One region of the Pseudoneobacillus rhizolycopersici genome, then DNA from elsewhere that is predicted to be linked to it. Evidence: riboswitches for the same ligand, from Rfam matches in the RefSeq annotation. Region 1 holds a riboswitch; each other region holds the start of a gene.
What was found. A riboswitch is a leader RNA that binds a small molecule or an ion and turns the genes downstream of it on or off. The one in region 1 is predicted to bind S-adenosylmethionine.

Region 1 (11,057 bases):
TACGGACAGTCAATCTTTTCGTTAGGAAAAGAAATGCTCGTTATTCTCCTTTTTGCGGTCATCTTCTTTTTACTTGGAACATTAAGAAAGGTAGATATTTCAAAATGAAATCCTGTATAATATAGGAAAAATAATCCAATATACGAGGGGAAAATGAACTCCATTGTAAAAGCCTTGATATTTTTATACCTGATTATTGAATTAGTCATCGGAGATGTTCTACCGTATGAACAGTTATTCATCTTGATGATTATCATTGCGGTGAACATTTTGAAGGAAAGATTTTGGGCTACCAGCTACTTATCCATCGTAACGCTACTATTAACGATAGTGGTGTCAACGATGGATATTCGCTTTTCTGTCCTTTTTGCGATGGCTTCCTACGACTTTACCTTAAAAAAGCAATACATCGGCACCATCCTTACGTTCTTTTGTGCGATCTATTATTTAGGAGACCAATTATCTAGTCTTCTGATGTTTATTTTTGTTAGTTTGTTAGCTTATGTGATTGGAGAAAAGAAGGAAAGTAGTATTCATTATAGCGAAGTGCTCGATAATGAAAGAAGGCTTCGTTATGAATTGGAACAAACTAAAGCTAGACTTCTTCATTCTTCGAAGGAAATTGCCGCTATTGTCGAAATTAAAGAAAGAAATCGAATTGCCAGGGACATCCATGATAGTATCGGCCATAATCTTGCAGGAATTTTGATTCAGCTTCAGGCAGCGTATAAGCTTCATACCAAAAATCAGGAAAAGTCACTCGAAATTGTGCAAAATTCGATAACTGGATTAGCGAAATCATTAGAATTACTCAGGAACACTGTCCACAATATTAAACCACGTGAAACTCTTGGTGTTGAGTATATTGAAAATATTATCAAGCAATTTACCTATTGTCCTGTCGACTTAAAGCTTAGCGGTAACTTTAACACGGTACCGCCAAGTCATCTGGAGTTGATCAGCACTAATATCAAAGAGGCACTAACCAATACAGCCCGTTATTCAGGTGCCACTAGAGTCACCGTCAATGTCGATGTAACGAACGAATACACAAGATTATTCATAAAAGATAATGGGGTCGGCTGTGGCTCGATTAAGGAAGGGCTTGGTTTAAGTGGGATGAAGGAAAGGGTGCGAAATGTGGGGGGCACGACTTCCATCTCGGCAAAGGATGGCTTTTTAATTGTTTGTATGATTCCAAGAGAAGAAGGGAGCAAAGTCTTTGAAACTATTAATCGTTGATGATGATGCATTAATCCGTGAAGGACTGAAAATTCTCATTGAATTAGAGGATGATTTCGAGGTAGTCGGTACGGCATCAAATGGTCAAGAAGCATTGGAACTTTGTAAATCACTTGATCCTGACCTCGTCCTTATGGATATACGTATGCCGGTAGTCGATGGTGTGAAGGGAACAGGGCTCATTAAACAATATAACAGCAATATCAAAATCGTTATCTTAACAACCTTTAAAGATGATGAATACATTAAGGATGCCGTCAGAAGCGGCGCGGAGGGCTATATTTTAAAAAATCAGCCATCTGATAGCATCATTGAGAGCTTACGGGCTGTCGGAAAAGGAAATATTGTTTTCGAAAAAGAAGTCGCTCATTCATTATCGGCGATGCTCTCAGACAAGAAAAAGCCGCCCAAAGATTTAAATATTTCAGCAAGAGAAATGGAAATCCTTCAACTAGTATCCGAAGGCCTCTCTAACAAAGAAATTGCCAGTAAATTGTTCTTAAGCGAAGGGACGGTTAGAAACTATGTAACTGGACTACTCGAAAAGCTCCAATTAAGAGACCGAACCCAGCTGGCAATCTATTATTTAAAAGAATTTTAATTCGATAACAGCTCTAAGATGGAATCGATTGTAGGAAAGGATAGGGGCAAAAAAATAATTTACTCTTTTCGGACTATTTTTTTCAGAATGAAGCAAGATATAAAAGAGTTATACTTCTTTACAGAAAATGAAGGTGGGAAAATGGAGGCTTTTCCAATTATCCATACAAACTTTTGGGATGCGGTTATTGCTGTTCCATTGGTGGTAATCCTTACACAAATCATAAAAAAACTATTTCCGGTAGCAAAACCTTTGGTACCAGGAGTAGCGAATGGAATTGGATTAATTATTTCGATTTTTTTTGCCCATCGTCATAATCTTTGGGCAGGATTCTTTATGGGTTTTTTCTACGGAAATGCTGCAGTTGGTTTATACGCATCTTTAAAAACGCAAATAAAGGCTTATAGGGGGCAGCTAAATATATGATTTTTATCTATCATGACTTTGGCGGTACACATACAACATCATTAGCTGCTGCTTATCATTTAAACATTCTAAATGATTCTGAAAAAATTCCAGACAGGGACACGATCCTATCTGTACCCTATTTTAATAAATTATCAAAAAAAGATGCTGGAAATTTTATTTTCCATGGTGAGGATGATGCGGGAAATCGTGTCTATACACTTGGAAGACGCTCCTCCAAACTAGTGGTCCCCTCTCTTGTTCATTTTAGTGAAATAATGGTTAATGGCTATCAATTTAATGAGAAAATTATCTTTTCCAATACATCACCTGTCGTGCCACTGCCTATGACTTTAGGTGGATTCTTTTCTAGAGGGCTTGGACTTGATTTTATTGGTGTTCCCTTGCTTGTCATAGGGGCACAAAAATGCTGTAAACATATTGCCCAACTGGTGGAAGAAACGAAGAACATGGCAAGACAATCCACAGAAACAAGGGTTATTTCAATTGATAATAAAAAATATCAGGCATAGAGTACCAAAACTAAATACAAGTGATGATATCCTGTTTTTACTATTTTACTATGAGTGAATTCAATCAAACGTTTGATTAAATCAATCGTTTGATTGAATAGAAATGTTGGTTTATCAATTAAAAGAACTAGTGAAAAAATCTTGAATAAAGGAAACAATGAAACCATAGTGTTATTGTAAAAACCTATCTTCCTATACTTTCGAAAAAGACCCTGATTTCGCAAAAGATTTTTGCGAAATCAGGGTCTTTTTCATGCCAGTAGCCTTGTGATAATAGGGTTTTATACCTGTATCAATCGATTAAATAGGCTAATTTGTTCACTTTTTATAGATATTTCAAATAATTCAAATTATTCATGAAATTAATTCTATGAAACTCTATAATGAAGTGGACTTAATAGATAGGAGGAATGGAATAATGAAGAAAAAGTTTATTGTACCTGTAGTTCTGTCTTCAATGATGTTGGTGGGGTCTATCCCTGTTTTTGCGAAACCGGATAATTCGAGTTTGGTAAGTAATGGACAAGCTTTCAAGGAGTGGAATGAAAAAGCAAACGTGCCTTTATTTGTGAAGGAGCGGTTTGCGGTGAAATTTTCTTCTAGCACTGCTACCGATGCATTAAATTACTTAAATAAAAACCAAGGAAAATTAGGATTAAAAAATCCAGAGAAAAACCTTAAGGTGAAAAAAGTCATGAAAGATGAATTGGGTATGACCCACGTCCGCTTTAATCAGTCGGTAAATGGAGTGAACGTTGAAGGGTCCGAAATTATTGTCCACTTTAATGAAAATAATGAAGTAGTATCAGTTAACGGAAGAATGAATCAGACGATTACTGATTTTGATGTAGTTGATACCACTACATCCTTAAGCAGCGATGATGCACTAAAGGAGGCATTATCTTCTGTCAACGCGCCAGAAGAGCTGACCTATGAACCAACTACTGAGCTTGTCATACTTCCTTATGAAGGAGAGAACCTTACAGCTTATAAAGTAAATGTAAACTTTATGGGGGATGAACCGGGTAACTGGTTTGTTTTTGTGGATGCCAAAACAGGAGAAGTGATTGATAAGTATAATGGCCTAATGCATGCGGAAGAAATGAAAACGCAAAAGGGTTCCGGTAAAGGAGTACATGGTCATCACAGGGAATTACATATTTCCCAAGTAAAATCACCGAATTCCGGAACTAAGTTTGCATTAGCCGATTACTCTCATGAAAACCTTGGAGGAATCATAACATATGATGCAAAAAATGATAGTACTTCCAGTAACGATACCGTTTATGTTGGGAATTCTGCTGCATTTATCGGCGATTATGATCGAGCGCTTGTAGATGCACACTATAATTCCGAAAAGGTTTATGAGTATTTTCTAAAAGAACATGGTCGCAATTCTCTTGATGGGGAAGGTATGGCTATTATTTCTAGAGTTCACTATGGTAAAGATTACAACAATGCATCATGGAATGGGCGTTGGATGACCTATGGTGATGGTGACGGTAAATTCATGATCTCTCTATCGGCTGGTCTTGATGTTGCTGCCCACGAAATGACGCATGGTGTCATCACACACTCAGCAAACTTGGTATATCGAAATCAACCTGGTGCGCTAAACGAATCTTTTGCTGACGTTTTTGGTGCATTAGTTGATGATAGTGATTGGGAAATGGGCGAGGATATTATGGCACCTGAGGCTAAGGCTAACGGTATAACAGTATTGCGCAGCCTCAGTAATCCTAACAGTGTGATTGTCAGCAATGAGCAAAGAAGGGCCTATAGTACAAATGGTGGAGTCTATCCAGACCATATGGATGAATTTTATCATATGCCAACTTCAGTTGACAACGGCGGAGTCCATGTGAACTCCTCCATTCCAAATCATGCAGCATACTTGATTGGTCAAGAAATTGGAAGGGAAAAGCTGGGGAAAATATACTATCGTGCTTTAACGGTTTATCTAACAGCAAATTCCAATTTCAGCGACGCTCGTCAGGCGATTGTTCAATCAGCAATCGATATTTATGGTGAAGGCAGCAAGGAAGTGGCAGCAGTTCATTCAGGATTTGATTCTGTCGGTATTTACTAATTAATTCGGGTTGCTTATCAATAGAATTAATATGAATATTTGAAGTGTTTTAGCATCCCTCAGACTTAGAGTTTGAGGGATGCTTTGTCGTGAGTTCTAGAATACTATTTATTATGAGCCTATATAAATAGGTATATATCTTTAAATAGGACATATTAGTAACATAGAATGCAATTGTCGGCACGACTAATAGAACAACTTCACAAGGAGAGTGAATGTTTTATGGAAATAGTAAAAGAAAATGATTACCGTAAAGACTTGCTAAAATGGTGTAATCATATATATTCTCATTGGGTAAATATGAAACCTAGATTCTCAAAACTTTTCGATTTAAAAAGTCTAGATGATTGGGAACAATCATGCCGTAATTTATTGCAAAAGTTAGAAAAGAATCCTGAGGTGAATGATGAAGATTATTATGCAGCTGCAAGATTGTATGAACAATGGATAATATTATATAAAGAATCTAATGATCATAAGAGGAACTTTGACTCTCTAGGACGAGAAAAAAGCTTCTCAAAAGAGGAAGCTGCAGCAATCGCATTACTTTTAGGAATTGACTTTACGAAAAGTAAATTTGATTTAAACGAGTTCTGGACGGGAGTTAATATCGAATTGGAGCATGGAAAAATAAATAGTCAAACAAATGTTACTGGAGATGACCCTATTTTAACTGGAAAAATTGCTTTGGCTCATCTTAATGAGTTTCCTGATTATTATAAAAGGTTAACCGTGCTTGAGGAACAAGCTAAAGCCTATTGGAAAAAAAGAAATGTTAATGAAAAATAACTTGAATTAGTGGAGATTGAATTTTGTTAGAACAGCCTCATAATCTTCCATTGTATCAATATCTATAAATAGCTCTTGGGATTCATTTTGAATCACCTTTCCTTTAATGGAGGGATAATCTGTTAAAAGTTTTTTAACACCTTCGTCCCTCTTTAATTGTTTTAAAAGGGGGAAAAGGGGTTTTCCAATCAGAACAGGGGGGCAAATAATATCTTTATAACTAGATGCAACATATAATATTTCTTCTTTATTGAACACATCAATGAGTTGGTTGATTAACTTTTTGGGAATAAACGGTTGGTCCGCAAGAAGAATCATTGCCCCATCTGGAGCCAATGATGAATTTGCGACACTAATCCCGTAATTAAGAGAATAGGAGAGGCCTTTTACCGAGTCAGAGCAAGAGACAACTGTTACTTTCTCTGTTAAAAAGGATTGCCAATGGTTAAGTGATTGGTCATCATCTCTTGCCACAACAACGATATGCGAAAGGTTGGATCCAAGGGCTGTGTGTAATGCATGTGTACCTAATGCTTCGTTTCCTAACGGAAGAAGTAATTTACTCTTGCCCATTCGAGTACTCTTGCCGGCTGCCAAAAAAATTCCGACTATATTGTTTTGTTTAAGCATCATTCACTCTTCGTTCCCCTTTCTAAATTGTTGAATGACTTGAGCCATGATACTGACGGCTATTTCTTCGGAACCTTTTGCACCGATTGGAAGTCCAATTGGGAAAAATAAATTTTTATGACAAACTCTCTCACCTAATAGACGATTCGTTCTTTGAGTTGAGCCTAAAATACCGATGTACCGGACTTGATAATTTATTAGTTCTATGAGGAATTCTTGATCCTTTAAAAAATTGTGACTCATAATAACGATGAAATCATTTTTTGAAATGCGGCAGGAATGGATGATTTGCAGTGGGGTTCCTATGATGAATTCATTGGCGGAAGGAAAATGGGATTCGTTGCAAAGTCCAGGTCTCCAATCACAAAGTGTTACGTTGAAACCAATTTTTGAGGCTAATGATACTAATGGTTTTGCGTCTTCGCCAGCGCCGAATAGGAGAATCCGTGGAGGTGGCGTAAAAAGATAGGTATATTTATATCCTTCCCTACTTGGCCGAAAATGGTTAATAATGCTCGGTTTTTTTGGGTCCTTATAAATTTGAAATGTAGATTTTTGGAAGGCGAAGTCATCTGAAAATTCCTTTTCATGAAGTACTGAGAATCCCTTTTCTAATGAGCTCTTTAAATAAAGTAAATCTGCTCTTAATTGTTCGGTGATAGGTTCCAACAGAATTTTTATCACTCCATTACAACCCATTCCTTGCCCCCAGCCATAGTCATCGTCACTGCTTAAATCATAAGTGACAATTTGCGGACAGGTTGATAAGAATAAATCTTTACTCCGCAAAAAAAGATCCTCTTCTAGACAACCCGGAGAGACCATTCCAACCCTCTCACCATTTTCCATGATAAGCATGGATGTCCCTTCTCTTAAGTATGCTGAGCCATAGATATGAATAATAGTTGCCAGAATGCTCTTTTCTGTTGAATGTTGAATGGCTTCTAAAATTTTAAAAAAGGTTAGCATATCAGTTTCAACTCCAATGAGAAACATATTTGGTTTCCTATGTAGCTCAACTCTTCAATTTAGAATTTATGAAAGAATAATGGAAAAAATGCAATGGTAGAAAGGGAATTTTTTGGGGCGCTTATCTTTTGAATTTCCATAACCTAATAGGTGAGGAAGGCTTTGAGGATATAGGGTCCAGGGGGAAATGGGCAGTTTTTTTAGGGAGGTAAATAAAAAATAAAATATTTTAATATATTTCGGTTGACTAAAATCTTACCATGCGTTATTCTTAGCTAGACAATTATTTAACTTCTGAAAATTCCATAATTACTTTCTTATCCAGAGAGGTGGAGGGACATGGCCCTGCGAAACCTCGGCAACAGGTTCTGATGAATACTGTGCCAATTCCTTCAGACATACGTTTGTCTGGCAGATGAGAAGAGCTGATTCAGTTTATCAATCCTCTTCTTTTCTATGAAGAGGATTTTTTGTTTTTATTAGTTTCGAATAGGTACATGTGACTATTGTTCGTCCGAAATTTTACTAGAATAACTTCATAATATTTTCTTATCCAGAGAGGTGGAGGGATATGGCCCTATGAAACCTCGGCAGCGGGTTCTGTTGAACACTGTGCCAATTCCACGGGAATGTAGTCCCGAGAGATAAGTTAGAGTTTGTATGTAAAACCTCTCAACTTATCTATGGTTGTGAGGCTTTTTCTTTTTTACGGGGGTTCGTAGAGTCAAATAGCACTGCTAAACTCTAAAACTAAGTAAAACGATATGTTAACTAGGTGTTTTTGATTGTTTAAAAATACATATGATTTTGGAAAAGGAGGAAGATTTCGTAATATGTCATACCTACTTAAGCGACTTTTTACGATGATTGTCACATTATGGATCATTGTCACCTTAACTTTTGTGATTATGCATATGATTCCGGGAGATCCATTTGCAACCGATGCAAAATCTTTGCCGGAGGAAATTGTCCAGAATATGAGAGAGAAATATAATCTGGATAAACCGTTACCGATCCAATATTTTCTCTATTTAAAGAATCTCGTGCAATTGGATCTTGGTCCATCCATTCAATCCAAAACGAGAGATGTCAACACTCTCATTGCCGATGGTTTTGGACCCTCTGCTTTATTAGGAATTCAATCTCTTATTATTGCGATTGTAGTGGGGATTGGTCTAGGGGTTATCGGGGCCTTAAATCATAACCGCCTATTGGATTATGCGTCGATGTTTATTGCCATCATCGGAATATCCCTTCCAAGCTTTATACTGGCTCCCCTATTAATCAAGTACTTCGCTGTTGAATGGGGACTTTTACCCGTAGCTGCTTGGGGAACATGGAGTCACTCGATTTTGCCAACCATTGCTTTAGCAGTCAGTCCGATTGCGATTATTACTCGGTTTGTCCGGGCGAGCATGATTGATATTCTTAATCAAAATTTTATTAAAACAGCTGAGGCAAAAGGTCTTCATACTTGGGAAATCGTTATCAAACATGGCTTGAGAAATGCGTTAATTCCGGTGATATCATTCATTGGTCCATTGTTTGCGGCAGTGATAACCGGAACGTTTGTGATTGAAAAAATATTTGCGATTCCAGGAATCGGGAAGTATTTTGTGGATAGTATTTTTAACCGTGATTATCCAGTTATTCTAGGTACCACGATTTTCTATAGTGCTATTTTAATCGTTACTTTATTTGTTATTGATCTACTGTATCGAGTTATCGATCCACGTATTAAAATCGCAAGCGGAGGTGACTCCTAATGAGCCAACCACAAACTAATTTAGATCATCTTTTTCGGCCAGCGAATAAAGAAAACTTACAAAGCGATAAAATCGGAAGGCCATACGAGAGCTACAGTAAGGAAGTCATCCGGAAAGTTATCAAAAACAAAATGGCTGTTTTCGGTTTTATTCTCTTAGCGGTGATTATTCTTTTATCGATTTTCGGACCACATATGGTCCCACATAGCCCAAGCAAACAGAATTTAACACAGGGGAATTTACCGCTTTCCAGTGAGCATTGGTTTGGAACCGATGATCTTGGAAGAGATGTATGGGCGAGAACGTGGGCTGGGGCTAGAATCTCTTTAGTGATTGGCTTTGCAGCTGCAATGATCGATTTAATTATTGGTGTTTTTGTAGGTGGAGTCTCCGGTTACATGGCGGGTCGCGGAAAGACAGGAGACCGAATAGATTATTTCTTAATGAGAATTGTTGAAGTCTTGTATGGAATTCCGTATTTACTTGTCGTCATTTTATTGATGGTCATGATGAAACCGGGACTTACTACGATGATTATCGCATTATCGATAACCGGTTGGGTGGGGATGGCTAGAATTGTCCGTGGGCAAATCCTTCAATTAAAACAACAGGAATTTGTCTTAGCCGCAGAAAAGCTCGGAACCTCGCATGCAAAAATAATAATCAGGCACCTACTGCCGAATATGATGGGGATTATCATTGTTAATTTAACGTTTACGATCCCTTCGGCAATTTTTGCAGAGTCGTTTCTAAGCTTTCTTGGATTGGGTGTCCAAGCACCTACAGCCAGTTGGGGAACGATGGCAAATGATTCTTTAGGAGTTATTCTCAGTGGTCAGTGGTGGAGATTATTTTTTCCAGGACTAATGATTTCACTAACGATGTTTGCATTTAATGCTTTTGGAGACGGTTTGCAGGACGCACTTGACCCTAAATCCAATAAGTAAGGAGGTTTGTTGATTGAGTCATTTATTGGAAGTAGAAGATTTAAAGGTATCTTTCCGAGTATCAAGCGGTGAAATCCATGCCTTAAGAGGTGTTTCTTTTCATGTTAAGAGTGGGGAAACACTTGCTGTTGTAGGGGAAAGCGGATGTGGCAAAAGTGTAACGGCACAGGCAATCATGGGGATGGTTCCTTCCCCACATGGACGAGTGAAAGAGGGCAGGATTCTTTTTAAAGGGCAGGACTTAACGAAGTTTAACAAGAAGGATTTTAGGAATATCCGTGGATCTGAGATTGGAATGGTGTTCCAAGATCCGATGACATCTCTTAATCCAACGATGAAAGTTGGCAGTCAAATTGATGAAGTCTTAATTAGAAATCAAAAGTTGTCAAAGAAAGAGGCCAAACAAAAAACAATTGAGTTGCTAAAACTTGTTGGAATATCGGATGCACTCAGTCGTTATTCCCAGTATCCTCATGAGTTTAGTGGTGGTATGAGGCAAAGGGTAGTGATTGCGATTGCGTTAGCCTGCAATCCTGAACTGATTATTGCGGATGAACCGACGACGGCATTGGACGTGACGATTCAGGCACAGATTTTAGATTTATTAAAAAAGCTACAGGAAGAAAGAAACACATCAATTATGCTTATCACCCATGATTTAGGTGTCGTTGCCGAGGTGGCGGACCGAGTAGCTGTTATGTATGCAGGTGTGGTCGTTGAGAGTGGAAGGGTGGAAGAGATATTTGAAAGCCCGAAACATCCTTATACCTGGGGCTTATTAAATTCAGTGCCAAAGTTAGAAAGTAGTGAGAAGGAAAGATTGATTCCGATTGAAGGCTCTCCACCTGATCTTTTTGACCCTCCTAAAGGATGCCCATTTGCAGCCCGTTGTCCTTATACGATGGAAGTTTGTCTCGAACATATGCCGGGGAGTGAAGTGTTCTCGGAACATCATCAGGCTCGTTGCTGGCTAAATGATTCCAGAGCACCAAAAACTGAAGAATTGATCGCAGCAGGGAGGGAGTAACATTGTCTGAATATGTGTTAGAGGTCCAGGAAGTCAAAAAGCATTTTAAAATCGGCGCC
Region 2 (11,057 bases), on a different contig from region 1:
CTAGTTTGGACGTGTTGAGATATGACTCCAGCGATTCCTTGAAGGCGTCAAACATTACTTGTTTTGTTTCAAAAGGGATTTCCCCTCTTAGATGACCCGTCATACCTTGATAAGCCTTCACAACGAATCGAAACGACTCAGGAGTGTCCCTCATCCATTTTTCCGCATTTCGAAGCGGCTGAATCGCATAGAAGCTGGCATCGACTTCAACAGTTGGAAAATGAGAGGCGTACACTTGGAGTTTATCGCGCAAGGCTGTCCCAGCAGGATAAAGTAAATCCTGGTCACCCCAACCGGTTGTACCAATGTAGATCATGATATGTATCTCCATTTATGAGAAATTTCGTTATCCTAATTATATTAACATAAATTTGATTGTCAGAATATAAAAAATCCGCCTAACTTACTAGACGGTTCTACCACTTTATAAATATGTAACCTTTATTTTGTCTTTTCTTCTAGTTGATTTTCGCTTAGCTGTTCTTTAGGAAAACTAATTTGATATTGTTGCATTATTTTTTCAAATTCCCCTATTGTTAATGGTTTTGCATGTTCCATTAACTCATATCCAATCTCTCCCGATATTTCAATGAAAGCAGTTTTTACATCTGAAAAAGATGATATTCCTTTTTCCCGTAATCTCGCTTCTAATTGATCACCCGTTATACGTAGTTTTTTTAGATTATGGGTTATAACTTTTCCATCCTTGATTACTGGTGTTGGTACTCCAACGAAAATCCTTTTAACAATATTAAATTTAATCGCTATAAATTGAATAAAGATAAGTAATGCTACTAATGAACATAAAGCTAAAATGGTTTTTAATAAACCCGTCTCAGAAATGGCATGACCTGTGGTTGATGCGATAGCTAAAATGGTAATAGTTTCTAACCCTGTCATTTGCGATATGGTTTTTTTTCCAGCAATTCTTAATAAGCAAAACCCTGTAAATAAAATGGCTAACGCTTCCCAAATGTATTGCATGGCTACCTCCTATCAAGAATTACTTTCACTGCTTAAGCTACATATAATTTGATTCCGTATCATTATGACCTATCCGCAATTCAATTATTCTAATTATCGTTGGTATATTAGACTAATATTTAGTCAGGTCACTGGTTTTCCGTATAGTTCCTAAAATCAAAAGGCTATGATAAATTAGTTTGTTGATTTTCGCTACAGGCACTCGCTTTCCGCGGGGCGTCAGGTGAGCCTCCTCGTCGCTTTGCTCCTGTGGGGTACAAATGCTCCCTCTTCGAGGAGCATTTTACCTAGGTCTCACCCTTGCCGCTAATCCCGCAGGAGTCGAGTGCCTTCCGCTACAATCAACAGGTGCAGAAAACAGTATTTCTCTTTACACAATCAATAAAAAAAGAAGGCGAACTTTAAAAGTTCGCCTTCTACAAAATATTTTATTATCCAATAGATCCTTCCATCTCGAACTTGATTAATCTGTTCATTTCAACAGCATATTCCATCGGAAGTTCTTTTGTAAATGGCTCGATGAAGCCCATAACGATCATTTCGGTTGCTTCTTGTTCAGAAATACCGCGGCTCATTAGGTAGAATAATTGTTCTTCAGACACCTTAGATACTTTTGCTTCGTGTTCTAATGAAATGTTATCGTTTAAGATTTCATTATACGGAATCGTATCTGATGTTGATTGGTTATCCATAATTAGTGTATCGCACTCGATATTAGAACGAGCACCGTCTGCTTTGCGGCCGAATTGAACGATACCACGGTACGTTACCTTACCACCATGCTTAGAAATTGACTTCGATACGATCGTAGATGAAGTGTTTGGAGCTAAGTGTATCATTTTTGCTCCAGCATCCTGGTGCTGACCTTTACCAGCGATTGCGATTGATAATGTCATACCACGAGCGCCTTCACCTTTTAAAATAACAGCAGGATACTTCATTGTTAATTTGGAACCGATGTTACCATCAATCCATTCCATTGTCGCATTCTCTTCACAAACAGCACGCTTCGTAACTAGGTTGTAAACGTTGTTCGCCCAGTTTTGAATCGTTGTGTAACGGCAATAGGCATCTTTTTTAATAATAATTTCAACTACAGCAGAGTGTAGAGAGTTAGTTGTATAAACAGGCGCAGTACAGCCTTCTACATAGTGTACATGAGCACCTTCGTCCACAATAATCAAGGTACGCTCGAACTGACCCATGTTTTCAGAGTTGATACGGAAGTAAGCCTGTAAAGGAGTTTCAACCTTGATCCCTTTTGGAACGTAGATAAACGATCCACCAGACCAAACTGCTGAGTTTAATGCAGCAAATTTATTATCTGTTGGTGGAATTACCTTTGCCCAGTGCTCGCGGAAAATGTCTTCGTTTTCCTTAAGTGCTGAGTCCGTATCCTTAAAGACAATACCAAGATTTTCAAGGTCTTCCTGCATGTTGTGGTAAACAACCTCAGATTCATACTGTGCAGAAACCCCTGCTAAATATTTTTGTTCTGCTTCAGGAATACCTAATTTATCAAAGGTAGCCTTGATTTCTTCAGGGACCTCATCCCAAGAACGTTCAGTTTTTTCAGATGGTTTTACATAATAAGTAATTTCCTCGAAGTTTAATGAATTTAGGTCGCCGCCCCATTGTGGCATTGGCATGCTATAGAATAGATCCAGTGACTTCAAACGGAAATCTAACATCCATTGTGGCTCTTGCTTCATTTTTGAAATTTCTTCGACGATTTCTTTCGTTAATCCGCGCTTCGAACGGAAAATCGAAACATCTTTATCGGCGAAGCCATATTTATAATCACCGATTTCAGGCGCTTTTTTTGCCATAATCGAGTCCTCCCTTTCGTTTGAAAAGCGGAAGCGCCTTGCTCAGCCCCGACAAGCATAAGACGAGCCCTGAAAGAAGGCGCTTTTTGCCTTCATTCAGGAATTGGCTTATGACCTCGAGGGTCTAGACGCTGGAGCTGGACAGCTTACCCCGCTTACCCCTGTTTTGTTATTGTTCGTCTTCCTTAAGCCCTTTTTCCATCGCTTTCCAGGCTAAGGTTGCGCATTTGATTCTTGCCGGGAACTTGGAAACACCCTGCAATGCTTCGATATCACCAAGGTCTAAGTCCTCGTCATACTCTTTCCCTTGCATCATGTTGGAGAAAATAGTTGATAATTTGATAGCATCTTCGATTTTTTTCCCTTTAATGGCTTGGGTCATCATCGAAGCGGAAGACATCGAAATTGAACAGCCTTCTCCTTCAAACTTCGCATCCGTTACGATACCATCAGCAACATTCATGGTTAATTGAATACGATCTCCACAAGTTGGGTTATTCATATTTATCGTTAAATTCCCGTCTTCGAGCACACCTTTGTTTCGGGGATTTTTATAGTGATCCATAATAACTTGACGATATAGGGCATCTAAATTGTTAAAAGACATCGCTGAAGTACTCCTTTGTTTTGACAAGCCCACTGACAAGCTTATCAATATCGTCTTCCGTGTTATACAGGTAAAAACTTGCTCTCGCCGTTGCTGATTGTTTTAGCCATCTCATAAGTGGTTGTGCACAGTGATGACCTGCCCGAACAGCAATGCCTTCTGCATCTAATACAGTTGCCACATCATGAGGGTGGACATCATTTAAGTTGAAGGTAACAACCCCTGCACGTTTGGAAGGATCCATTGGACCAAATATCTTAATTCCTTCAATTGTGGACATTTTTTCTAATGCGTATGCTGCTAGTTTATGCTCATGCTCAGCAATCTGCTCTAAACCAATCTCCTGAAGGAAATCAATAGCAGCTCCCAATCCAATGGCGCCGGCAATAATTGGAGTACCACCTTCGAACTTCCAAGGCAGCTCTTTCCATGTTGAATCATATAACTCAACAAAGTCAATCATTTCACCGCCAAATTCGATTGGGTCCATTTTTTCTAACAGACTTTTCTTCCCGTAAAGAACGCCGATTCCCGTTGGACCGCACATTTTATGGCCAGAAAAAGCCAAGAAATCACAATCCAAGTCTTGGACATCGACTTTCATATGTGGAGCGCTTTGTGCCCCATCGACAACCATAATCGCACCGTGTTCATGAGCCATTTTCGCAATATCCTTAATCGGATTAATCACGCCAAGGACATTGGAAACCTGCATGATCGATACAATTTTAGTATTGGAATTAATAGTTGCTTGAAAATCATCTAAAGAAATCGTTCCATCTTCCTGCAGTGGAAGATACTTTAGCTGGGCGCCAGTCTTTTTGGCAATTTGTTGCCAAGGAATGATATTACTATGGTGCTCCATATGGGAGATGACAATTTCATCTCCCTCCTGGAGATTCGCAGCACCGTAACTTGCTGCCACTGTATTAATGGCTGTTGTCGTACCACGAGTAAAAATAATTTCCTCGGTCGACTTGGCATTAATAAATTTACGAACCTTTTCGCGAGCGCCTTCGTAACCATCAGTTGCTCTTGTGCCAAGAGTGTGTACGCCGCGATGAACATTCGAATTATATTCACGATAATATTTTTCTAACGCTTCAATGACTTGAATCGGCTTTTGGGAAGTAGCGGCACTATCCAAGTAGACAAGCGGATGGCCGTTTACTTCTTGATGTAAAATCGGAAATTGTTTTCGAATATCGAGGATATCCATTACTTTACTTTCCTTTCAATAACAGCTGTTAATTGCTCTTTAACTCCTTCAATTGGTAGAGCATTAACAACTGGAGCCAGGAATCCGTGAATGACAAGACGTTCTGCTTCTGTTTTCGGAATCCCTCTACTCATTAGATAGTATAATTGAATAGGGTCAACACGACCGACTGAGGCGGCATGTCCAGCGGTTACATCATCTTCATCAATTAATAAAATTGGGTTCGCATCGCCACGTGCTTTTTCACTAAGCATTAACACGCGTGATTCTTGTTCAGCGTTTGATTTTGACGCACCGTGTTCAATTTTACCGATACCGTTAAAAATCGAAGTAGCTGCATCCTTCATAACGCCATGCTTTAAAATATAGCCTTCTGTGTGTTTTCCAAAATGAACAACACTTGTCGTAAAGTTTTGTGTCTGCTCGCCTCGACCCACAACAACCGTTTTTGTATCACCAAACGATCCGTCACCGATTAAGTTTGTCACGTTTTCGGAAATGGTATTACCGTCGTTCATAAGACCTAAAGACCATTCAATGCGCGCATCTTTTGCTGCAACACCGCGACGGTTCACATAAGTGGTGATTCCTTTTGCTAACGTATCAACCGCGCCGTATTGAACTTTAGAGTTTGGTCCAGCCATTACTTCTGTAATAATATTAAAAACGCTATTTGCAGAATCTACAGTTGAAACATAGTTTTCTACATATGTCACTTTACTATTATCTTCTGTCACGACAATTACATGATTAAACAGATTTAACGCAGCATCATCATGAACAAAGATTGCTTGAACCGGTTCTTGTAGCTCTACATTCTTCGGAACATATACGAAAACTCCGCCGTTCATAAGAGCAGCGTGTAAAGCTGTTAGTTTATGCTCATCTACTTTTACTCCATTTTTCATGAAGTATTTTTGCAATAAATCCCCGTGCTCTTTAGCTGCAGTAAAGATATCCGTAAAAATAACACCATTTTCTTTTAACTCATCAGACAGAGTCAGGTAAGCTGGAGTTGTATTATGTTGGATATAGAGTGACTTGTTAGCAGCATTATCGCCAACTAGTACTTTTACTTGCTCTGGAAGCTCTGATAAAGATTGATATACTTCACTTTTAACAACATGGCTTTCAAATTGTGTGAAGTTCCATTTGTCAATTTTCGTTTTATCAGGCTTTGGTAACGATAGCTGTTCAGCTTGAGCTAAGGCCTGAACTCTTAATTCATTCAACCAAGCAGGCTCGCCAATTTCTTTAGAGAAATTAGCGACATACTCCCCGTTAAATGGTAATTTTGTTTCCGTAGTCATGAAAATTTCCCCCTAACGCTTATGCTTCTTGCCCAACTGTTTCGTCTTCAATACCAAGTTCCTTCTTAATCCAGTCATAACCTTCTGCTTCTAGGCGTTGTGCAAGCTCAGGACCACCTGATTTCACAATGCGTCCTTGCATCATCACATGAACATAATCAGGAGTAATATAGTCAAGTAAGCGTTGGTAGTGAGTGATAATTAAACAACCAAACTCTTCGCCGCGCATTTCGTTAATTCCTTTAGAAACAACTTTTAAAGCATCGATATCTAATCCTGAGTCAATTTCGTCTAAAATAGCAATTTTTGGTTGTAACATCATTAATTGAAGGATTTCGTTACGCTTCTTTTCCCCACCTGAGAAGCCTTCGTTTAGGTAGCGTTGCGCCATATCTTGGTCCATTTCTAAGAAATCCATTTGCTTATCCATTGTGCGGATGAATTTCATTAAGGAAATTTCGTTACCTTCGCCTAAACGGGCATTCATTGCTGAACGTAAGAAATCGGCATTTGTAACACCATTAATTTCACTTGGATATTGCATGGCTAAGAAAAGACCTGCACGAGCGCGCTCATCTACTTCCATTTCTAATACATCTTGATCATCTAAGCTAACGCTTCCACTTGTGACTTCATATTTTGGATGTCCCATGATAGCTGAAGATAGAGTTGATTTACCAGTTCCGTTAGGACCCATGATGGCATGGATTTCTCCACCCTTAACCTCAAGGTTCACTCCTTTTAAAATTTCTTTCCCATCGATTTCAACATGTAAATCTTTAACTGTTAAAGTTGACCCTGCCATTATCTATACCTCCGAAATTTCTTCATTCTCATTTTATTCTCATTACAATCTTATAACAAATCGAATCTAACTGCAACCATTTGGGATTATTTACACTACGGTCATAATGTTAATGTAAATCTTATTTGAATTCATTGATTTACATCAAGTTTATTAGGAAAAAGTCATAAGATAGTTTCTTCCTTGCTCCATTCTTTAATGTATCAGAAGATGGACCAATATACTAATACTTTTATAATGGTAATAAAAAAATGGACAGACTAAAATTAGTCTGTCCGTTACCAAGTTTCTTCCTTATTATATGTTTACTCTTTAACAGGTACAACTGCACCTTTGTATTTTTCTAAAATGAAGTTTTGAATTTCTTCAGAACGTAACACATCAATTAATGTTTTGATTTCTTCTTTGGTTTCATCACCGGAACGAACCGCGATTACGTTCACATAAGGTGAGTCGCTTTCCTCGATGGCAATTGAATCTTCAAGTGGATTTAATCCAGCATCAATCGCATAGTTTGAGTTGATTAATACTGCATCGCCTTCACCATTGTTATAAATTTGTGGAAGTAATGCTGCTTCATATTCCGCATCAAATTGAATATTTTTTGGATTATCAACAATATCTTCTACAGTTGCAGTCGTTTTTTCAACGCCTTCTTTTAACGTGATTAGACCTTGTTTTTCTAGCATGGTTAAAATACGGCCGTGATCCGCAACTGAGCTACTAACAATAATATGAGCGCCATCAGGAAGTTCGTCTAAACTCTTATATTTTTGTGAATAAACTCCGATTGGTTCAATGTGAATTCCACCGGCATTGACGAAATCATAACCCTTCTCAGCAATTTGTGCATTTAAATAAGGAATGTGTTGGAAGTAGTTTGCATCTAATTCCCCAGATTCTAAAGCTTGGTTTGGCAATACATAATCTTGAAAAGTGACGATTTCTAAATCAATACCTTTTTCAGCTAACAGCGGCTTTGCTTCTTCTAAAATTTCCGCATGTGGTACGTTTGAAGCACCTACGACTAGTTTCTTTGTTCCTGCAGTCCCATTCTTGCCTTCTGATTTTTCTTCAGAAGTTCCACAGGCAGCCAGGGCAACTGACAATACTAACATTAATACTAAGCTAAACCATTTTTTCATTTTTCTTTCTCTCCTTTATCGTTTATCTAATTTAGAAGTGATAAAATCACCGATGAACTGAATAATAAAAACTATGATTAAAATAATGATGGTAGCCATTAAAGTGACATCAAAACGACTGCGTTGAAAGCCTTCCAGGTAGGCTAAATTCCCTAAGCCACCTGCACCAATTACACCAGCCATTGCCGTGAATCCTACTAGGGATATGGCTGTTACCGTAATCCCTGATACAAGCGCCGGCATCGATTCCGGAAGTAGTACCTTAAAAATGATTGTGCTCGTTTTGGCCCCCATTGATTTCGCTGCTTCAATAACACCTTTATCTATCTCTCTTAATCCAATTTCAACCATTCTTGCATAAAATGGAGCTGCACCAATAATTAATGCAGGCAAAGCAGCATCTTCACCAATCATCGTCCCGAGTATTAGCTTCGTAAATGGAATTAATAACACGATTAGAATAATGAATGGTATGGATCTGAATATATTTACAACGGCACTAATCAGTGTATTGATCGGCTTATTTTCCCAAATACTTCCCTTTGACGTTAAAAATAACAGTAGCCCGAGTATTATTCCGAGGATAAAGGTTGCCAACACCGAAATACCTGTCATATATAAGGTTTCATTGGTTGCCTGCCACATTTTATCCCAGTTTACGTTTGGAAAGAAATTCTCAATCATTGGTAACCACCTCCACGCCCACCAATTTTGAGCGAATATAATCGATGGCCTTTGTGATTTCGTTCCCTTCACCATCTATGTGAATAAACAATGTCCCGTATGAACCATTTTGGGTTTGATTAATTTTCCCTTGTAAAATATTGACCGTCACATTGTGATGTCTAATTAGTTCAGTTATGAGCGGCTGCTCGGTCGATTCACCAACAAAAGTCAATTGAACAATTTTCCCTTCAGGGAAACGTTGGAGCAAATGCTCTGCTGTTTCTTTCGTTTCTTCTGGTTCAGTTACTTGTTGGACAAATCGTTTTGTAATCGGCTGCTGCGGATTTTTAAATACATCCAAAACCGGTCCGATTTCGACAGTTTTTCCGCCCTCCATAACCGCAACCCGATGGCAAATTTTCTGAATGACATGCATTTCATGGGTGATTAAAACAATTGTTAGTCCTAAGCGCTTATTGATATCAACAAGTAAATCTAATATGCTATCAGTTGTTTGCGGGTCCAAGGCTGATGTCGCCTCATCACATAGAAGGACCTTCGGATTGTTTGCCAATGCGCGGGCAATCCCAACTCTCTGCTTTTGCCCACCACTTAATTCCGAAGGGTAAGCATTTTCTCTGCCCTCAAGACCAACTAATTTTATTAGTTGATCAACTCGTTTAATCCGCTCGGATTTTTTTACCCCGGCAATTTCTAACGGAAAAGCAATGTTTTCACGAACTGTTCTTGACCAGAGTAAGTTAAAATGTTGGAAAATCATACTGATTTCTTGACGCGCTTTTCTTAACTCCGCACCCTTAATTTTAGAAACAAGACGATTGGCGACTGTGACTGTACCGTTCGTTGGGATCTCTAGGCCATTAAGCATTCTGATAAGCGTACTTTTTCCAGCACCACTATATCCGATGACTCCAAATATTTCGCCTTGATTTATTTCAAGATTGACATCATCCACGGCCTTTACTTTTCCGTGTTTCGATGAATAAATTTTTTGGACATTTTTGATACTAATCATGATTTCACCTCTTTTTTGACAAATAAAAAGCCTTTCTGCATAAAAAATGACAGAAAGGCATAATAGTACGATCCTTTCTCTCATCTCCCAAAGCTTAGCTTTGTGTGAATTGGCACCATTTCAATGATTGTCATTGACGGTTGCCGGGCTTCATCGGGCACTTCCCTCCACCTCTCTTGATAAGAGCAAACCAAATTCTATATTTAATTAACACGTTAAAGCGTTTAAGTGATTTCGTAAGTACGTTTGATATCGTAACACGGATAAAATAATGCGTCAATATCTTTTTCGTTACTATTTTTGTGGTAATATTTAGGTGGCAAATCTCGTCATCAATAAACATTTCCCGAGAAATATGTCAAAATCAGGAGGCAGTCTTTAGTGTTCTTTCGCCATCCATTTTACGAAAAACGACATAGTAATACACGGAACCGATTAAATATAAAGTGGCAGTAATCGTAAAAACTGTCGCATAGCCCCAGTAGGTACCGTATTTGATGACAATTCCTGTCGAAACAGGACCCATTAACGCCCAACCTAAGTTGAATACCATCTGATTAACAGAATTCGCTAATCCCTTGACGGAGTCATCGACCATCGACATCATGAGTGATGATTGTATTGGGTTACCGGCATTCATTAATGCTTGCCGAAATAAGAATCCTAATGCTGCTAGCCACAGATGGTCTGTGTAAGCTGTTAATAATAAAAATGGTAGTGATAATAGTTGTAATAACACAACGGCTCGCACCTGTCCAACTTTTTTTACAATCCACGGACCGATGATAATGGCAATCGCGGTGGCTGCTTGACCTAAAGAAATGATAAAACCAATCATCGTATTAGAAGCTGAAAATCGATCAGCAAAATATAAATTTAAATAAGGGATAACGAGTCCTGCCCCAAATCCAATTAACATAGCCGGAATGGCAAAGAGGATAATCATTGTATATTTATTTTTTGTTTGGAGCTGGTTGGTTTTATTAACTTTTAAGTGGTTTGTTCTAGGTTTTTCTTTAAATTTTGTCATTGGAATTATCCCAATAATCATAAAAACAGCCCCGATAAGCAGGGTATAGCGAATACTTTCTACCTCTGAAAAGCCAAATGAGAATAAGTCGGTTAAGGTCCCGCCTAAAATATTTCCAATCACGTTTGCAGCTGTACTGACAGCAAATTGAATACTAAAAAGATGTACACGTTGATTTTCATTTGAATTTTCTGCAAGCCATGGAATACCTGAAACCATCACAAATGCCATTGTTAAGCCCGTTAAAAAAGCAAATATCACAAGAAGGCTCTGGGCTTCGGTAATGCTCCGGCAAATTAACCATATTGCTGTCAAGCCGGCACCAAAGAGCATGACTTTTTTTCGACCGAGCTTATCACTCAAGAATCCAGCCGGGATTAGAATAATTGCGGTTGCTAAGGAATTCATCGAAATGATTTGCCCGTT
Region 3 (11,057 bases), on a different contig from region 1:
CGTCCTTACCTGCTACAGCCTCAGCAGTAGCAGCTGTTTCTGCACCAAATCCAAAGTAACCTTCTCCCGCTTTTTCAGCTTTTTTACGACGAGATTCTAAATAAATTAGACCAACAATAAGGACAAAGATCCCGCCCAAAATCCCTAAAACAGGTGCCGCATAAATATCTGTTTTAAAGAAAGAAGTTGGAATAACGTTTTGAATTTGCGGTGTACCAGGAAGAGCATCCATGGTAAACGTGAATGCCCCAAGTGCGATCGTTCCAGGAATAAGTCGTTTTGGAATATCTGCTTGTCTAAATAATTGCGCCGCAAATGGGTAAATCGCAAATACAGCGACGAATAAACTTACACCGCTATACGTTAAGATGGCTCCTAATAGAACAATCGATAACATTGCTCTTTTTGTTCCAAGAGAACGAACGATAGTCTTGGCAATCGATTCTGCCAACCCTGACATTTCAACAACCTTACCAAAAATAGCCCCTAATAAAAAGACAGGAAAATAGTTCTTAATAAAGCCGACCATTTTATCCATAAACACGCCTGAAAAAAACGGCAGCACATGACTTGGTTCTGTTAATAACACAGCAAAAAGTGCACAAATCGGCGCAAATAAAATAACTGAAAATCCTCTGTAAGCAACAAACATTAAAAGTCCAAGTGCCAATAAAATGACGATTAAATCCATGAAAATCCCCCTATGAATTTGATTTCTCCATACCCTTTTTCTTTGCCCTATGTTACTCGTAAGCGTTTACAATTTAAACCAAAAACCCCCAATCGTGAAATTTGATTCCACCAACCTTAATTGCAAATACCGTGCCAACGTAATTTTATATTCTAAATCATCAGAAAATATAGTCTCTTCCATTAACACTACCTATCTAGTAATTAAATTTTACCATCCAATTCCGCAATCACGGAAAACATCTAAACTACCATTCCGCATTAACGGAAAATTCCGCCTTTCCGGAACCCACTTTAACACTTTAAAGCATGTGGGGACTGTCCCCACATGCTTTAAAGTGTTAAAGGATTAATTGTCGAAATGGCAAAGCGAACAGTAACTGGCACTGTTCGCTTTCAACGTATTGGTAGCAAAATCGTCACATTGTTCCTCAAATATGCCCAATTTTGTGGGGCCGGCAAACTTATTTGCCAAAAGGTGACCCCAGACAATTGATATCGATCAACCAACTGGTACAATTCGGTGTAACTTCTAATATCCTCAAACCAGACGACATGCTCCATTTCTCCCTGCCAATAACGGTACCATGGCGCCTTACTGATATCGTCAAATTGAATTGAATACCAATTTGCTATAGCTTGATTTTGGGCAGCAAGAACGGATAATGACTTCGTTGTATTGGATGGAACCTCTTTATCATAACCATAGAGAGGTGCGGCAATTTGCAGTTTACCTGCAGGAATTTGCGTGAGAGAATATTGAACCACTTGTTCCAGCCAGTTAATGGGTGAGATCGGATCAGGCGGGCCTCCTGGGTAGCCATAGTCCATTGTCATGACGGCAACAAGGTCACAAGCTCTAGCAATCCCAGCATAATCATAGGCACCGATAATGCGATTAGTTGGAATATCTTCTGTTTTGGCATGAACATTCACATGTAAAATAAGCTCGCCTAATGATTTTTTTAAATCCGTTAAAAAAACAATAAAATCCTTACGCCTTGGTGGCGGGATAAATTCAAAGTCTATACTTACACCACCATATCCTCCTTGCTTAGCAAGATGCACTAAACTCGTCACCAAATTAGTTCGATATTCCGGATTCTCTAGTACTCTTCCGATTAACTCGGCGCTAAAATTTTCGCCTGTAAAGTTTTGAATCATTAATAACGGCATAACATTTCGTTGATTGCTTCTATCAACCAATGGTTGATCTTCTACCATCTTATAGGCCCACCCTTGTTCAGTCATGGAATATGCCACAATCGCTAAATAGGTCAGCTCACTAGAGAGTGAATCTAGTGTTGCCAAATTAGCATTGACTGCTGATGGAACGATAAAACCTAATGTCGTCATTGCTAATTTCAAAGGGGATGGTATAAGAATGTTTTGGCCGATGTAAAGCTGGTTAGGTGTGATTCCCGGATTGGCCATTAGGATTAGGGATTCTTCTGTCCCATATTGTTGGGCCAATTTCCATATGGCATCGCCTAGTTTTATTCTATAAGAGCGAATCGGCAGGCTGTTGTCGGGAATATATAAAGCAAGACCGGGTACAATGGAATCGGCAGACGGCAAACCATTTAATTCCACAATCGTTTGAACCGGAACACCATACAACATTGAAACGTTCCCCAACGTATCACCCGCACCAACAATATATACAGCCATTAAATCACGCCCCCCTTTATTTCATCATATTAATGGTGCCAGGCACCGATACATCAATTTTTGGAAAATTCATAAAAAGTGTTTGACAGATGATTTCCAAAGGTGTTATAGTCGGATTCATAGTTAGGTAATTGTGTTTGTTATTTGTGAATTGAATAGTTTTCTTATCCAGAGTGGTGGAGGGACCGGCCCGATGATACCCAGCAACCGATTTTCATTTTTATGAAAACACGGTGCCAATTCCTGCAGAGCTTATGCTCTGACAGATAAGAAGAGTTGCTGTGTGTATTCCACCCTCTTCTTAGGAAGAGGGTTTTTATTTTTTATAAGGGAGGAGGCAATATGCATCCGGAGTTGCAGCAAGAATATGGCGTCATTGATATTGGTGATTTTAAAACCGAAAGTGATGTAACGATTAAGAATGTGCAGATTGCCTACGAACGAGTTGGTGATCCCTCTACCCCAATCATTCTGGTTTGTCATGCCCTAACTGGAAATCAGTATTCCGTTGGAACTACAGAGGAACCAGGCTGGTGGTCGGGATTGATTGGCCCAGGAAAGCCGATCGATTCTCGCAAATGGCAAGTCATAACGATGAATGTTCTAGGGGGCTGTAATGGATCGACTGGGCCACTGAGTCTTAATCCAAGCAGTCTGCCTTATCGGGCACATTTTCCGTTTATCTCCGTTAGGGATATTGTCAACAGTCACTACTTTGCCTTACAAAAGCTAGGGATTGAAAAGGTGCACGCGATTATTGGCGGTTCCTTAGGAGGAATGCAAGTGCTGGAATGGGGCATTCTCTATCCTCACTTCGCAAACCTGCTTTTTCCACTCGCAACCGCCCCGTTTATGAGTGATTTTGGAATGACCTATAATGCCATTGCCCGTTTTGCCATCTTAAATGACCCTGAATGGCAAGGAGGAAATTACAAGGCAAATCCACAAACAGGGCTTAGTGTGGCCAGAATGCTCGGGATGATTTCCTACCGTTCCCCAGAGTTGTTTAATCAACGATTTAACCGGGAGCAGAGGGAAAGCTGGGGAATATCGCATCAGGAGATTGCCTATCAAGTAGATTCCTATTTGCAGTATCAAGGCAAAAAATTTTTAAAAAGATTTGATACAAATAGCTATCTATACCTACTTAAGGCAATGGATCACCACGATATTGGCAGAGATCGCGGTGGCTGGCAGGAGGCTATATCGGCCATTAAAGCGAAGGTGATTGCGTTTAGTTTCAAAGAAGATATTATCTATTCTGCTGACTTATTAGCATCAGTCATACATGAATGTAAAAAAAATTACACCCCAGCTTGCCATTACGAAGTCGACACGATCTTTGGGCACGACGGATTTCTCGTTGAGTTTGAAAAATGGGGACATCTGATAAAGGAGGAGTTAAATGAAACCCATTAAGCTTTTAGCTTCGCCCGATATCGTTATCGTTTTTGAAGCCATTGTCGGTATCGAATCTAACCATACTTACATTAGATAATTTTTAGTAAAAAGCTCTTACTTAGACAAAAACTTCTTAGCAACAGAGTCACTTTATTAAAAACAGAAACGTTCAATCATGTTGAGGGATTTTTATTACAAGGAAGGGAAAATGACATTCTCTTATTCTTGGAGTCTCTTCAACAAGACTTCCTAACTGTTTACCCAGTTTCCCCTACAGGATTACCTATATACACAAAACCATACACACCAGTACTTGAACAATCCATCACGAACTAACTTCACCTAGAACGAGAACGGAATGCCTGCATGATCAAAATAAAACGATGAATCTAATAAGGAGTGTTATTAAGATGACCAATCAAAACCTATCGTATCAATTAGAGACATTATTACTTCACGGAGGACAGGAGCCAGATCCAACGACAGGCTCACGAGCTGTACCCATCTATCAAACTTCTTCATATGTATTTCAAAACACCGACCACGCCCAACGGCTATTTGCTCTAGAAGAGCTCGGCAATATTTATTCTCGCATAGGTAATCCGACGGTCGATGTGTTCGAGAAGCGAATCGCGTTGTTAGAAGGTGGAGTTGGAGCCGTTGCAACATCTTCCGGCCAGGCTGCCATCACGTTAGCGATTCTGAATCTCGCTCATGCTGGCGATGAAATTGTTGCGGCAGCCAATCTGTACGGCGGAACCTACAATCTATTTGCGAACACGCTTCCGAAGTATGGGGTGAAGGTCCATTTTGTTGACTCCTCTGATCCGGAAAACTTCCGAAAAGCGATTACACCGAAGACGAAAGCGGTTTTTGCTGAGATTATAGGGAATCCAAGCCTGCTTGTTCTTGATATTGAGGCGGTTGCGAATATCGCTCATGAGGCGGGAATTCCACTCATCGTGGATAACACTTTTGCTTCGCCGGCTCTTTGTCAACCGATTCAGTGGGGGGCCGATATTGTCATTCATTCGGCGACGAAATGGATTGGCGGTCACGGTACATCCATCGGGGGAGTCGTCGTTGATGGCGGAAAGTTTAATTTTAATAGTGAGAAGTTCCCTGGATTTATTGAGCCAGACCCTAGCTATAACGGTATTCGTTATGCGTCCGACTTTGGCTCCTTAGCCTATATCATTAAATTACGCGTTCAGCTAATGAGAGACTTTGGTTCCTGCTTAAGTCCATTTAACGCCTTTTTATTACTTCAGGGCTTAGAAACGCTTTCTCTTCGCATGGAAAGACATACGAAAAATGCCTTGGAGATTGCTCAATATTTAGTGAATCATCCAGCTGTAGAATGGGTTTCCTACCCGGGCCTAGCTTCCCACCCATCTAACCGCTTAGCGAAAAAATATTTAAAAGACGGAGACGGGGCTGTCGTCGTATTTGGAATCAAAGGTGGTCGTGAGGCAGGAAAAACCTTTATTGATTCCTTGTCATTATGGTCTCACTTAGCAAATGTTGGAGACGCTCGCTCCCTTGTCATCCATCCTGCTTCCACCACTCATCAACAGTTAAGCAGTGAACAATTAAAGAAAACCGGTGTGACGGAAGAACTAGTAAGACTGTCCGTTGGGCTTGAATCGATTAAAGATTTAACCGATGATTTAAACCAGGCTCTCACAAAAGCAAGTGGAATATTATCACGCTAGAAACCTTAGGAAAAATGAGGACGAAGTTCCAAGTGCAGTAATAGTCAAACTGCCATCTTTCAAATGTCCATAAAAAGCCTTTAATGGGCATTTTAGCCCCATTTTTTCACTAGAACAGATTATTTCATGAAATTGAATGAACAACATCCAAATAACAGCTACCAACCTTTCTTTTACAAAGCTTTTTCATTTCAGTAGCCTGGTTAATAATTTCTTCCGTAGTTGTAAAGGGTTGAAATTGATTCGATATAACGGCAATAGATATGCTTAGGAGCGGAATTTTACGTTTCTCTCCTAAGCGATCCTCTGCCAAAACATATTTTTGAGCGAGATGTTCTTGGGTATAGACGGTTTGTACCATACTATCAAAATCACGAATGATAGAACGACATAAGTGGGAGTAATCATGATGATAAAGGATCGCCAAAAAGTCATCGCCACCGATATGTCCTAAGAAACCATTCCTTTTCATGATGGCATTTTTTAACAACGTTGCCGTGGCTTGAATGACTTGGTCCCCTTTTGCGAAGCCGTAGATGTCATTATAAGTTTTAAAATAATCGATATCAAAATAGAGGACAGTAAATGTATCTCGAGAAAGACTTTCAGACATTTTTTCATGGATTAACCGATTTCCGGGCAACCCTGTTAAAGGATTTAGAAAACTGGCAAATTGGGATTGTACTTCTGCAAATTTCATTAAAAGGCGGCTAATACTAACGGCACCAGCATATAATCCGGATTCGGTCACAATTACATAATCATACAATTCTGCTTCATCTCTACTCATGGCTTTTTTGCTTACTTCAATAATGGAAGTGGAATAATCAACTGCCAAAATATTCGTATTCATTAATAGCTGAATGGATTTATCAATGTACAAATTGTATCCGTATAAGGTGCCTAGTTTTTGATAAAAATTGGTTCTGGTAATGAGTCCAATCGGAACCTTATTTTCCACCACTACCACTCCGGAGCACTTTCTATCATGTTTGAATAGTTCATTGATTTGCTGATTATTAGCATCGGGACCGAACGTGGGAACAAATTCAGCAATCTCTCCGATTAAACCTGTCATTTAGATACCCTCCTTAAACGAAAACATCCAAGCAACGTATTTTGGATACCTCCCAGATTAGATCGAAATAGTTTGGGATGGCCTACCTAGTGCGTATCCTTGACCAAAATGCATTCCTTCATTTTTCAAATACTCTAAATCCTCGATATGCTCAATTCCTTCGGCAATAACAGACGTATTGGACTCCAGCGCAAAATTAAGGAGCAGGCTAACCATTTTTTGTTGTGCCTCATTAGAAACAATATTATGGATGAGCGATCGGTCTAGTTTAATAAACTCCGGTCGAAAGTGGACAAGTGTTTTTAAACTGTTATACCCGGTCCCGGCATCATCAATGGCAATTCGAAAACCCTGTGAACGGTAGTTTTTAAGTACCTTTTCAAACATTTCAAAGTCATTGACCGCTTTTTTCTCGGTTAATTCAAATACAATCTGGCTTGGCTTTAAACCGAACTCTTGTAAAAGCTGAATGGTTTCGCCAGGACGATAATTCGTATCGATGAGCACTTCCGAATGAATATTCATAAAAAGTAATTTCTCGCATTCACTCGGAGCTGCTTTAATATTAGTAGAAAAATTCTTTAATGATGTGTTCCGACAAAATAGTTCAAATAAAAAAACGAGATTCGTCCCCCCGATGAAATCATAAAATTGATCTGTGGATGGAAATAACTTTGAAAATGGGGGCCGATTTAATGCTTCGTAGCCGATGGTCTCCTCCGTCTTTAGATCAATGACCGGCTGAAAGTATGTAGATAGCTTATTATTTTTCATAATTTTAATTAGTTCATTATATCTCCATAAATCCTCTATACCGCTTTTTCTTTTCTTTATGGCAAAGTTAATATAGGAAAAGAGCTCCCTCATATAAATACTTTTGCTGGTACTATTCATTTTGGACTCCCTTTAGCGTATTTAAGAAATACCACTATATTATTATAATTAAAGCATTTTAAGAGATTGTTAAAATTATGTAAAACTCTATTACAACCACCCCTTTAGCACTTTAAAGCATGTGGGGACTGTCCCCACATGCTTTAAAATGCTAAAGTTTCTATTCGTGACCTTGATTAACAGTACATGTTTGTATGTTAGGGTAGTCGATAAATCAAAAATCGTTCATTTGTGTTGTGTTCATAAAGCCCTTCTAATTGTACCTCTTTAACTAGTTCAAACGACGTTTGATTTTCTAAATAGTAAATATAATCCTCTGATGGATAATATAAAATCACATCGATCTCTCGTTTGTACTGTTCCACCGACCTCATGATATTGTTCAACACATTCATAAAAATCTGAACCGAAAATGGATTAAAGAAATAAAATCGATTGTCGACAGGGTTTATTTGATAATTTTCTGCCAAACAACAATAGAAGGAAATCTTGCCGTCAATTTCTTTCATTTTCTTCATATAGCTTCTTTGATTGTCAATTGCCTGTAGATAAAACTCTTCATTCATTTCGATTCCCACAACAGAGGCTTTAAACTGATGGTGTATGAAGAAGTTTAATCTTCCTTTCCCACAGCCAAAGTCAACTACATGGTCATTGCTATTAAAACCGTATTGAAGAAATAGCTGCTCTAACGCACTGTAGGGTGTTGGCTCATAGCGGTGATAATGAAATGACCTATGAAAGCCTTGTTGCTCTTCAATTGTATGAATATTCAATTTTTCATCGTAGTCTTGTTCCTTCACACGTTATCCCTCTATCACAATTGGTTATTTTTTCATAAAAATTTAAACGGTTGCTCGTCTTAACAAAATATACGGAAGACCTATTAATAACAAACCAGGAAGGATGAGCCAATAGGCAATTTCGACTGCCGTATGATGGGCAAACCATTGAAAGATATTCATCCACACTCCATAATAACTTAATAGGAGGGCTATGACACTCGTAATGAGTAGGAAGGCAACAGCAGTGATAATAAGACCTCTAGCTCCAAAACGACGAGCTATACTGGCTGTTACGAAGCCGAAAAAAAACAGATTAATAAATAAAATAATATAAACTGTTAATTGTTCCAAAACGGATCCATCGTTTAAATATGGAAAGTGGAAAAAGTGGAATCGTCCTCCCCATCCGTCTGTTGCATTTTCAATGACAGAAAATGCGACAAGGATAGCGCCGAATAATAGATGAACCAAAAAACCCATTATCGCGGTCCCCAAGAAATAATCTGTTCTGTTCTTCTTACCGACATTCCGATGGCATAAGGAAAGGTTTGTGTGACAACAATAATGCCCATGACAAGCATATATACAAAGATATAGGAGATCCCACCTGTATAAAACTTTTCATCGTTAGAAATAAACAGGCTGACGATAAAATTTAGAATAAAAACGGATGTGAGAATAATCGTCGGAATGAAAAACCACGCCCATTTATCTCTTAGATACATTTTTAATACACCATTTATATTCATTTGTCCATCGCTCCTTTTTGCAAAGATTCACCTTTTGTGAGATGCACAACTAATTGCTGTAAGGAAACAGGTGATATTTCAAGCCCGCTCGAGGCTGCAAGACTGGTCTCCACATGCTTCTCGCTTTGAATGACTGTAGCTGACAGCAAACCGCCAAAAGGCTCACGATGAATAACTTCCTTACCACTTATAAATGCTTCAACCTTTGTTTTTTGGCCGGTTACAGTATAGGCCATTCCACGTAAATTCTCGGCCTCTTCATTAATCATGAGCCGACCTTTATCCACAACCATAATATGCTCTAGCAAGTTGCTAACCTCATCAATTAAATGAGTAGATAGAATGACAGTACGCGGGTAATTTAAATAACCCTCCATTAACCTGTTATAAAATAGTTCTCGTGAAACGGCATCAAGTCCCAAATACGGTTCATCAAAAATGGTCAGCGGCGCCCTACTTGCAAGGCCAATCACAATCCCAACTGCAGAGTGCATACCCCTAGATAATTTCTTTGCTTTTCTGTTTAAAGGGAGATTAAACTCTTTCACTAAGATTTGCGCATACTCCTCATCCCAGTTCGGAAATAAAGACTTTGACACTTTTAAAATATCATTTACATTAAAATTATCTGGATATTTTTGCCCTTCTTTGATAAAACAAATTCGACTTAATACGTTTCTATTTTCATCGGGATTCTCACCAAAAACTAATAATTCACCACCGCTCGGGAATAACTGAGCTGTGATTAATTTCATTAACGTGGTTTTCCCTGCTCCGTTTCTTCCTAGCAAACCGTAAATTTTATTTTCTTCCATCGTAAAACTTACATCATTTATCGCCTTGAATTCCCCGAATGATTTATCCAGCTGTCTTACCTCAACGACCTTCTTCATGCCTTTTCATCTCCTCTCCGAACCATATCCGTCAATTGTTCAACTGTTATCCCTAATTTCTTTGCCTCATGGATCATTGTGATGACATATTCTTCAAAGAACTGTTCCTTCCGTTTGTTAATCACCTTTTCTCGCGCTCCCTCTGATACAAACATTCCTATCCCCCGCTTCTTATATAAAATCCCTTCATCCACTAACAAATTGACACCTTTTGCGGCGGTTGCCGGATTAATTTTGTAAAATGCTGCGAACTGATTTGTAGATGGAACCTGAGATTCCTCGGGTAGCCCTCCTTCAATAATGTCATCTTCAATGCGCTCTGCGATTTGAATAAAAATAGGCCGACCATCGTCAATTAATTGTTTCACACCTTCACCACCTAATTGGTTAGTTACTTATGTAACTAACCATATAACATTAATTTTCCAAAGTCAATGGGTTCATACATAAGTGTAACAACAAAAAAAGCGGACAGGTCTCTGTCCGCTTGCACATCCTATTGAATAAATTTATGGGCAACCTCATTGTTTCATTTACTTCAAATCCTCAATAGAATCAATATCCATGTATGCCGGTACGACTAATCCCAACTTCGTTCCCGTTAGGTTTTCACCTAAATCTTCAAATTGACCTTGATATTTTTCATAGTAGTCGGCGTGGGTGGATGGCAGCCAGGCAGCTACATGGGCATCTAAACTTCCATCAGCCACTCCCGTCCACATTGGCCCCGCTTCAACTTGCATAAGGGTTACTCGGTATCCAAGGTCGGATAAAACCTGGCCAATCACATTCGTACTAGCGATTTCGCTATCCCAAGCCACATAGCCTAGTGTGATTTTATCACCTGAAACCTTATTAGCCCCGGTTGTCCATTCACTTACCTTATCAGTATTATCTTCTACCCATTTGGCAGCCGCCTCTTTTGGATCTTCACCATCATAAATCGCATTCATGACGATGTTCATATCTTCCGGCGTCCAGTTAAACTGATCCAATACCGTGTATGCATCAGGCATATCATCCTTTAAGCCGTTTCTAACAATCGTGTTAATCGTTTCTTCTTGTCCATAAACACCATTAGGATCTTCTAAATATTTTAAATCAAATTTGGCAAACAACCAATGTGGTGTCCATCCAGTTACAATAATGGGCTCTTCTTTTTCATAAGCCTTCTTCAACGT

Region 2: it holds a riboswitch for S-adenosylmethionine, as region 1 does, so the genes downstream of both, ACX9YW_RS18810 (methionine ABC transporter ATP-binding protein) here and ACX9YW_RS15605 (ABC transporter permease) in region 1, are expected to answer to the same signal.
Region 3: it holds a riboswitch for S-adenosylmethionine, as region 1 does, so the genes downstream of both, metX (homoserine O-acetyltransferase MetX) here and ACX9YW_RS15605 (ABC transporter permease) in region 1, are expected to answer to the same signal.

What each region holds. Positions count from the first base shown of each region.
Region 1 covers NZ_JBTOOE010000016.1:31,379-42,435, forward strand. The annotation lists gene ACX9YW_RS15560 (ABC transporter permease) at 1-108, shown strand, start outside; gene ACX9YW_RS15565 (sensor histidine kinase) at 154-1,242, shown strand; gene ACX9YW_RS15570 (response regulator) at 1,223-1,843, shown strand; gene ACX9YW_RS15575 (hypothetical protein) at 1,985-2,269, shown strand; gene ACX9YW_RS15580 (DUF3189 family protein) at 2,266-2,781, shown strand; gene ACX9YW_RS15585 (M4 family metallopeptidase) at 3,200-4,870, shown strand; gene ACX9YW_RS15590 (DUF5661 family protein) at 5,093-5,659, shown strand; gene ACX9YW_RS15595 (NTP transferase domain-containing protein) at 5,666-6,292, opposite strand; gene ACX9YW_RS15600 (XdhC family protein) at 6,293-7,285, opposite strand; SAM riboswitch class I at 7,573-7,680, shown strand; SAM riboswitch class I at 7,805-7,909, shown strand; gene ACX9YW_RS15605 (ABC transporter permease) at 8,092-9,024, shown strand; gene ACX9YW_RS15610 (ABC transporter permease) at 9,024-9,971, shown strand; gene ACX9YW_RS15615 (ABC transporter ATP-binding protein) at 9,985-10,998, shown strand; gene ACX9YW_RS15620 (ABC transporter ATP-binding protein) at 11,001-11,057, shown strand, end outside.
Region 2 covers NZ_JBTOOE010000024.1:341-11,397, reverse strand. The annotation lists gene ACX9YW_RS18855 (DUF72 domain-containing protein) at 1-316, opposite strand, end outside; gene ACX9YW_RS18850 (DUF421 domain-containing protein) at 442-984, opposite strand; gene sufB (Fe-S cluster assembly protein SufB) at 1,416-2,813, opposite strand; gene sufU (Fe-S cluster assembly sulfur transfer protein SufU) at 2,983-3,420, opposite strand; gene ACX9YW_RS18835 (cysteine desulfurase) at 3,410-4,639, opposite strand; gene sufD (Fe-S cluster assembly protein SufD) at 4,639-5,949, opposite strand; gene sufC (Fe-S cluster assembly ATPase SufC) at 5,969-6,754, opposite strand; gene ACX9YW_RS18820 (MetQ/NlpA family ABC transporter substrate-binding protein) at 7,060-7,899, opposite strand; gene ACX9YW_RS18815 (methionine ABC transporter permease) at 7,915-8,583, opposite strand; gene ACX9YW_RS18810 (methionine ABC transporter ATP-binding protein) at 8,576-9,601, opposite strand; SAM riboswitch class I at 9,679-9,787, opposite strand; gene ACX9YW_RS18805 (MFS transporter) at 9,966-11,057, opposite strand, start outside.
Region 3 covers NZ_JBTOOE010000003.1:285,065-296,121, reverse strand. The annotation lists gene ACX9YW_RS05815 (GntP family permease) at 1-691, opposite strand, end outside; gene ACX9YW_RS05810 (glycosyl hydrolase family 18 protein) at 1,087-2,361, opposite strand; SAM riboswitch class I at 2,523-2,634, shown strand; gene metX (homoserine O-acetyltransferase MetX) at 2,704-3,780, shown strand; partial or broken gene ACX9YW_RS05800 (O-acetylhomoserine aminocarboxypropyltransferase/cysteine synthase family protein) at 4,173-5,465, shown strand; gene ACX9YW_RS05795 (GGDEF domain-containing protein) at 5,602-6,555, opposite strand; gene ACX9YW_RS05790 (EAL domain-containing protein) at 6,613-7,449, opposite strand; gene ACX9YW_RS05785 (methyltransferase) at 7,647-8,252, opposite strand; gene ACX9YW_RS05780 (hypothetical protein) at 8,295-8,714, opposite strand; gene ACX9YW_RS05775 (hypothetical protein) at 8,714-8,983, opposite strand; gene ACX9YW_RS05770 (ABC transporter ATP-binding protein) at 8,980-9,876, opposite strand; gene ACX9YW_RS05765 (GntR family transcriptional regulator) at 9,873-10,244, opposite strand; gene ACX9YW_RS05760 (glycine betaine ABC transporter substrate-binding protein) at 10,410-11,057, opposite strand, start outside.